2 regions of the Lysinibacillus zambalensis genome follow, and region 1 is predicted to be linked to the other one. Evidence: riboswitches for the same ligand, from Rfam matches in the RefSeq annotation. Region 1 holds a riboswitch; the other holds the start of a gene.
The links. Region 1 has a riboswitch for thiamine pyrophosphate ahead of thiC (phosphomethylpyrimidine synthase ThiC). Riboswitches for the same ligand answer to the same signal wherever they lie in the genome.

Region 1 (4,222 bases):
GCATTATTGGATGTGTTTAAGAGGGGCTTCAATGACTTACTAATTTTAAATTGGCCATTGGATGTGCGTACTTTATCATTAGCGATGCTGGTAATAGTAACATTTTGTCCCTTTGTTTTGGCTGCAGCTACTTGCCCGTCGATTTGAACTGAGTGGTTTAAAGATACATCATTAGAAGTGGCATTCGCAGTTGATACAGGCACAATTAAGGTTGCTGTAATAGCGGTAGCCATAAAAGTAGAAAATACTTTATTCTTCATTTCTTGTCGCTCCAATCATTGTATTTAATGGATAATATATCATATATTTCTTCAGTTTAGTGCGCGAATGGGGTATTTTACTATATTAATTTAATGAAATAATAGGCCTTTTTCCTTCAATTATTTTAATAACTCGTAGTTTGAGAGGGTAAATCATCCTTCCAAGAGCCTTTGCTATTGTTTGAACATGATGAAAAAGACAGGATGAGTGAACGCTGAAGTACATTGACCGAGTTTACAAACAGCACTACTATAGGAGAGGAAAGGGGGACAACACTATGGTGTATCTCGGTATGATTTTCTTTCAAATTGTCGCTCCGATTTTAGTGCTTCTAGTACTTGGCGCAGTTTTACAAAGGAAATTTCGTTTTAATTTAAAGGCGCTATCTCAACTTATTACATACTGCTTTATGCCAGCAGCTGTTTTTGTGAATTTATATGAAACGAGTATAGAATTGTCTGTACTTGGGGAAGTTGCGTTTTTTATTCTACTCTTTATCGGAAGCCAAATGGTCCTTAGTCACTTTCTAGCAAAGGGGCTCGGTTTAGTAAAAACAGAGGCTGCGGTGTTTAAAAATAGCGTTGTCCTTATTAATTCAGGCAACTATGGTATTCCAGTTGCCCAAATGATTTTCGTGACTCAGCCGATTGGGGTAGCGATTCAAGTTATTCTCGTTATATTTCAAAATATGACGACGTATACTTACGGCTTGTACAATTTAATTTCTTCAACAAAATCAGGTATGTCAATTTTGAAGGATTTCCTCAAAATGCCTATTATTCATGCACTTATTATTGGCGTTACTATGAACTATTTTAATATCCCTATACCGCAGTTCGTAAAAATTCCGATAGACCATGTGGCAGATGGCTTTATCGCTGTAGCATTAATAACTTTAGGGGCACAGCTATCCCAACTTGAAATAAAATCTATGTTTAATAAGATGGTATACATTAGTTGTTTTACACGATTAATCATAGGGCCTGCCGTAGCATTGCTTATCATTTTTGCTCTTGGTCTTGACGGTGTCGTGGCACAATCACTTTTTATAGCTAGTTCGTTCCCGACATCGCGAAATAGTTCCAGTCTGGCATTAGAATATGACGTAGAATCGGCAACTGCTGCACAAACAGTTTTATTTTCAACGATTGTGAGCTGTATTACAGTGACAATTGTGATTTATGTAGCGGAGTTGTTGTTTACCTAATGGCTAGGTGCTCATTTGATTGTCCATAGTTGATAAAAACTAAAATTGTTCCGATAAAATGAGATTTTGTTCCGATAAATCTTCAAAGCATATGAACTCATCAGATAACGTGAAGTTGTGCGCCAAAGTCTAATCTGACGCTGATTCTTGATGAATGTGCCAAAAATAATCAAATGAAGCTTCCATCTATTAGCAATATCTGCTACACTAGCATCAAACTTAATAGTATTAACTAGGGGAGTCTGATGAGTCAGGCTGAGAGGGAAACGCATAGAGGTTTCTTGACCCTTTGGACCTGATCTGGCTCATACCAGCGTGGGAAAGTTAACCATTATTGCACACTACGTTATTTGCAATAACTATACCTTTACATTCTTAGCCGGATCCAAAATTTTTTTGGATTCGGCTTTTTGTCTTCATTCAGCAGAAGACTCCTATCTTTCCAGGTGATGAAATGTATGCGGTGAAGCTTCCTAACTAGTAGGTGCCCAAACGCCTGCTGAATGAAGACAAGCCTCCGGCGGATGTCACGGATTTTAAAAGGAATGAATTGTGCGGGCACAATTCAAAATCCGGACGCAATTACGCCAAGGCGAAATTGATTTTTGTTGGGTGAGCTAGATTCGGTCCTTATATTAATATAAAAGGGAGCGAAGTAGTTTATGACAACAATTAGCGAAAAGAATATTACGATTATGTCAAGTTTTGAAGGAAGTAAAAAAGTTTACGTAGAAGGTTCTCGACCAGATATTTTAGTGCCAATGCGTGAGATTGCCTTGAGTCCGACGACAGGAAGCTTTGGTGAAGAGGAAAATGCACCAGTGCGTGTTTATGATACGAGTGGCCCGTACACTGAACCTGCACATAAGGTGGATATTACGAAAGGATTGCCAGCTTTACGTAGTGCATGGATCAAAGAACGAGGTGACGTTGAGGAATACGAAGGTCGTACGATCAAGCCAGAAGATAACGGATTCCGCAAAGCTGATGATCCACGAATGAATGAAAATGTGTTTCCGGATTTATCTAGAAGGCCTTTACGTGCGAAAAAAGGCAAAAATGTAACGCAGCTTCACTATGCACGAAAGGGAATTATTACTCCAGAAATGGAGTTTGTAGCGATTCGTGAAAATATGGATCCCGAGTTCGTGCGCTCAGAGATAGCGGCGGGGCGTGCAATTTTGCCATCTAATATTAATCACCCTGAGGCAGAGCCAATGATTATTGGACGCAACTTCCACGTGAAAATTAACGCCAATATTGGAAATTCAGCGGTGTCATCCTCTATTGCAGAAGAGGTAGAAAAAATGACGTGGGCTACACGCTGGGGTGCTGATAACATTATGGATTTATCGACGGGTAAGCATATTCATACGACGCGTGAATGGATTATCCGTAATGCTGCGGTGCCAGTAGGAACGGTGCCGATTTATCAAGCGCTAGAAAAAGTAAATGGTGTGGCAGAGGATTTAACGTGGGAGGTGTATCGTGATACGTTAATCGAACAAGCAGAGCAAGGTGTAGATTACTTCACGATTCATGCAGGGGTATTGCTACGCTATGTGCCATTAACGGCTAATCGTGTAACTGGCATAGTGTCTCGAGGAGGCTCGATTATGGCGCAATGGTGTTTATATCACCATCAAGAGAGCTTCTTATATACTCATTTTGAAGAAATCTGCGAAATTATGAAAACCTATGATGTTGCCTTCTCTTTAGGTGATGGTTTACGTCCTGGTTCTATTGCAGATGCAAATGATGAGGCTCAGTTTGCGGAGCTGGAAACGCTAGGGGAATTAACGCAAATTGCCTGGGAGCATGATGTACAGGTGATGGTAGAAGGACCAGGGCATGTGCCGATGCATCTTATTAAAGAAAATATGGACAAGCAGTTAGAGGTATGTAAGGAAGCTCCTTTCTATACGTTAGGACCACTAACGACAGATATTGCTCCGGGCTATGATCATATTACATCAGCCATTGGAGCTGCAATGATTGGTTGGTATGGTACGGCAATGCTATGTTATGTAACGCCTAAAGAGCATCTTGGCTTACCAAATCGTGATGATGTTCGTGTGGGGGTTATTACGTACAAAATTGCTGCACACGCTGCTGATTTAGCGAAAGGGCATCCGGGGGCACAGCAACGTGATGATGCACTATCTAAGGCACGCTTTGAATTCCGCTGGCGCGATCAATTCAACCTTTCGTTAGATCCAGAGCGTGCAGTCGAATATCATGATGAAACATTGCCAGCAGAAGGAGCAAAAACTGCGCACTTCTGTTCAATGTGCGGACCTAAGTTTTGTAGTATGAAAATCTCACAGGATATTCGTACTTATGCAAAAGAAAAAGATCTAAATACGACTGAAGCTATCCATAAGGGTATGCAGGAAAAGGCGAAGGAATTTAAAAAGGCGGGCAGTCAAATTTATCAATAATTATTAGACTAGGCTCGTGTTTTTCATAGGCACGAGCCTTATTTTGGTTCATCATCAAGAGGGGGCATGTATATAGGTTGATTTCCTTTCCGGTGATGCGCTCTCATTTTGTCATTAAGATAAAAAAACTCCATGTGAGGTCGCCCTTCACATGGAGTAAAAAGTTGGATTTGGATATCAATAATAGTTGGAATATGTGGAGAATTAAACGTTAGTTGGTTGTTTCACGTATGGATTTGTAAGATCCATACCTTCTAATGAAAGACCCATAGCTTTTGCTACACCTTCACCATATGCTGGATCAGCTAAATAG
Region 2 (4,222 bases), on a different contig from region 1:
TGAAAATAATAAATTAACGAGCGTCACGATGGTGCAAAGTGAACCACATTTACTAATTGTTAATGGTTATGAAACACCATCACCAATTGCAGCGGCACTTGGCAATCAATCCATTTCCTACGATGTTGTAGATACTAAAAGTTTACCAAATGAGCTTTCTAGTTATTTACAATACAATGCAATCATTTTTGATAATGTGCCAGGACATTTAGTCGGTGAGGCAAAAATGAATGTCATTGAGCAAGCAGTGAAAAATTTTGGCGTCGGTTTTACAATGGTTGGTGGCGAAAATAGCTTTGGCTTAGGCGGTTATTTTAAAACACCAATCGAAACTTTACTACCTGTTGAAATGGAGATTAAAGGTAAGGAGCAATTACCATCATTAGGGTTGGCAATCGTACTTGACCGTTCTGGAAGTATGTCTGGAGCAAAGCTAGAGCTTGCTAAGGAGGCTGCTGCTCGTTCAGTTGAAATGCTACGAGATGAGGATACGCTCGGGTTTATTGCCTTTGATGACCGACCTTGGGAAATTATCGAGACAGGGCCACTTGGCAATAAGGAAGAAGCTGTAGATACGATTTTATCTGTAACGCCAGGCGGGGGTACTGAAATATATGGTTCACTTGCTAAAGCTTATGAAAATCTAGCAGATTTAAAACTACAGCGTAAGCATATTATTTTATTAACGGATGGACAGTCACAGTCGGGCAACTATGAAGACTTAATTGCACATGGAAAAGAAAATGGCACGACTCTTTCAACAGTTGCAATTGGTCAAGATGCAGATGCTAACTTACTTGAAGCACTCAGTGAGATGGGGAGTGGGCGTTTTTACGATGTTGTTGATGAGCAGACGATTCCTTCTATTTTATCTCGTGAAACTGCCATGATTTCACGCACCTATATTGAAGATAATCCATTCTACCCAACTATATTTAATGCCTCTGGCTGGAATACGTTATTTGCAAATGGGGTACCTAAAATGAATGCTTATATAGGTACGACAGCAAAGCAGGGGGCCACTATTATTGCAAAAAGTGAGAAGGAAGATCCCGTACTTGCAGAATGGCAATATGGCCTTGGCAAAACTTATGCCTTTACGTCTGATTCGACAGGAAAATGGACGGGAGACTGGGCAAGGTGGCAAAATTGGGGTGCATTTTGGCAAACGCTTATTTCTAAAATGCTACCAAGCTATAACGATGTTGCCTACGATGTACGTCTAGAATCGGACGGCTCCTTTGTCATTACTGACCCAACAAATGAAGCGGCATTTTTAGATATTGTTGCTGTCAATGAAGCGGGTGAGGAACTTGAAACACAGCTTGAGGCAATTTCGGCATCACAAGTTCGAGCAGTCGTGCAAGCAGAACCAGGACTCATCTTTTTCCGCATTGCCGATGAAGAGCAAGCTATTTACCAGGCTGGTTTAAGTGTACCTTATAGTGCTGAATATGAATTACGTCCAGTGAACGATAAGCTAGTCAAAGAATTAACAAAGCAAACAGGCGGCTCTGTTTTGAAAGAACCGAGCGAAGTATTCCGTGAATTTACTAAAAAAGGAGCGGAACGCCAAAATATCGCAACATGGCTTTTATTAGCAGGGATGCTACTATTCTTCATTGATATTACCATTAGACGCTTTGGTTGGGGTTTCCTAACAAGACCGAAGAAAAAAGATCAGCGTGTAGAGGAAAAACCAATACAGGCAGAGGACACAAATGTTGCCCAGCTATTAAAGGGCATGAAAAATCGACATTAGCAATTAAAAAACGATGGTTCAACGCTTTATAGCAATGAGCCATCGTTTTTTGTCATTCCAAGGCTATCATCAATAGTTGGATGACATTTACAAAGTAGGTGGTTAAAATAGGGAATATAGAATTCCTGCAAACTATTAGTGCGGTCAGATATACTGTATTTTCAAAAATATTCCGATAAATCACTCATCCCTTCAAAAAGGATTTATGAATTATAAAAGAGTATTAAGGTTAGTTACAAATACAGTTTTACGTAAATTGCTAGCAATGACAATGCCTAATACAGCACCAATAGTACTTGAAGTTAAAAAGGCTGGCATAAAAAATAAAGAAGCTACAGATGTCCCCATTAATAAATGTGCGTAAGGTGCGGCAATGAGTGAGGCAATTATACCTGTTCCAAACATTTCACCGATACCTGCGAGCCATTGTTTGCCGCTGTATTTATAGGCAAGAGCTGCACATAAAGCACCAATAACACTGCCGGGTATAGCTAATAATGAGCCTGTGCCTGTTAAAATACGAATAATGGCTGTGATAAAGGCGACCATAACAGTTGGCACTGGTCCAAGAATGATCGCGCCAATTACATTAATGGCATGCTGTACAGGGTAGGCACGCGCAATGCCTGTTGGTATTGAAACGAAGGTAGAACCTGCTACGGCAATTGCTACTAATAAGGCCATGATTGTTAATTTTCGAATTGACATAATTTCCACTCCTATTTAGTATTTTGTGAATCGCTAATTAACTAGAAAAAAGCCGCTCCCTAAAAGCATTAGGAAGCGGCCTTGCATTTAAAATAGCAAAAAGCAAGTGTCGCCACTTCCCTCCGCTAGTGTGAACTAGATCAGGTTCAAAGGGTCCGTATATGACAATATACGTCTCAGCCTTTTAAAGACTCCCCTAGTGGTAAACATTTAATTGTTAGTTTTTCTCCTAATAATGTAGCACACTACTAAAAATAGTCAATAACTTTTCAGACTAATTTGAATCAGGGTGCATAAGGTGTGGTGCTTTTTTCATTGTCCAAATAAGGGCAAGGAAGAAGCAAGCCATTAAAATAATAGACCCGAAAATATAAGGACTGTTCATATTCCAATCGAATAACATACCTGCTAAAGCTGGACCAATCATATTACCAAGACTCATATACGCATTATTCAGACCAGCTGCATAGCCTTGTTCATTTTCAGCAAGCTTTGAAATCAGTGTGTTGACAGCTGGGCGAATCAATGTCGTAGCTGTAGAGAAGATTGTCGCTACAATTAAAATAAGTGCAAACCCGGATGCGAATAATATTAAGAAAATCGAAACGGCTGCAATAAATAAATTGACTAACACTACTTTCATTTCGCCGAAGCGATTAAACAGCGGTGTAATAACAAACATCTGTACAACAACACCAAAAGCGCCGCCCATTACTAATATAATGGCGATATCAGTAGGTGTATAATTAAACTTTTCTGTAACAAATAATGATAATGTTGTTTGGAAGTTAGCAATTCCGAAAGAGAATACAAGCATGATAATTAGCATGACAAAATAAGGCATTTGGACTGAACGGGCCATCTGCTTTACAAGATTATCCTGCTTCTGCGCTTTTTTCGCTGTGTTCGGTTTTGTAGCAGGTAATAAAAAGAACGATAAAATAGCTGCTAAGATAGCTGCAAATCCAGCAGTATAAAATGGAAAGTGTAAACTAACTTTTGAGAGGAATCCACCGATACCTGGTCCGATCATAAAACCAAAGGACATTGCTGCCCCTATCATCCCCATACCTTTTCCGCGTTCCTCGTACGTTGTGACGTCAGCCACAAATGCCATTATAGGAGGTGCGACAAATGCAGATCCAAGGCCACCTAAAAAGCGTGCCAAGAAGAGCATCCACACATCTGTAGATAGCCCGAAACCAATTTGTGCAAGGCCTGTAACTATAAGACCGAAAATAATGAGATTTTTACGACCGTATTGATCGGAAAGATTCCCAGCAATTGGAGAAAAAACAAATTGTGCTAAGGCGAACGTTGCAATCAACATGCCAAGTACTTGTCCTGCAGCACCAAATAGTTGTAAATACTCAGGCATGACAGGAATAATAATTCCGATACTCCCCATTGCGATAAACATATTAAACATTAAAATATATAAAGCCGCCTTATTAGACTTCTGCTGGGTCATCGAATACCCCTTTCTTTATTCAAATATATTACAGTCTACCACAAGGCTTGTACGTTTACTATTGACTATAAGTCTGAAATAAGAGACTTATTTATGGGGATTCTAATTATTAAAACAAGTTTCTGCACCAGTCTTCCCTTGGGATTCTCTTCCAGATAAACAAAAAAGCTATTCTCAACGTAATGTGAGAACAGCTTAAGTTTATCGAATACTCATTTTAAATTCTAAAAACAGCTCATTGTATTTACCCAAATAATCAGGGCCTAAGTTTTTATAAACTT

Region 2: linked by a shared signal. The riboswitch ahead of thiW (energy coupling factor transporter S component ThiW) and the one ahead of thiC (phosphomethylpyrimidine synthase ThiC) in region 1 are both predicted to bind thiamine pyrophosphate.

Annotation. Positions count from the first base shown of each region.
Region 1 covers NZ_JBEGDG010000029.1:15,929-20,150, reverse strand. Annotated here, with positions in the region: gene ABNX05_RS23455 (S-layer protein) at 1-260, opposite strand, end outside; gene ABNX05_RS23450 (AEC family transporter) at 539-1,468, shown strand; TPP riboswitch at 1,693-1,807, shown strand; gene thiC (phosphomethylpyrimidine synthase ThiC) at 2,131-3,909, shown strand; gene ABNX05_RS23440 (catalase) at 4,114-4,222, opposite strand, start outside.
Region 2 covers NZ_JBEGDG010000003.1:180,326-184,547, reverse strand. Annotated here, with positions in the region: gene ABNX05_RS06570 (VWA domain-containing protein) at 1-1,762, shown strand, start outside; gene thiW (energy coupling factor transporter S component ThiW) at 1,973-2,470, opposite strand; TPP riboswitch at 2,571-2,678, opposite strand; gene ABNX05_RS06560 (MFS transporter) at 2,745-3,941, opposite strand; gene ABNX05_RS06555 (ABC transporter substrate-binding protein) at 4,143-4,222, opposite strand, start outside.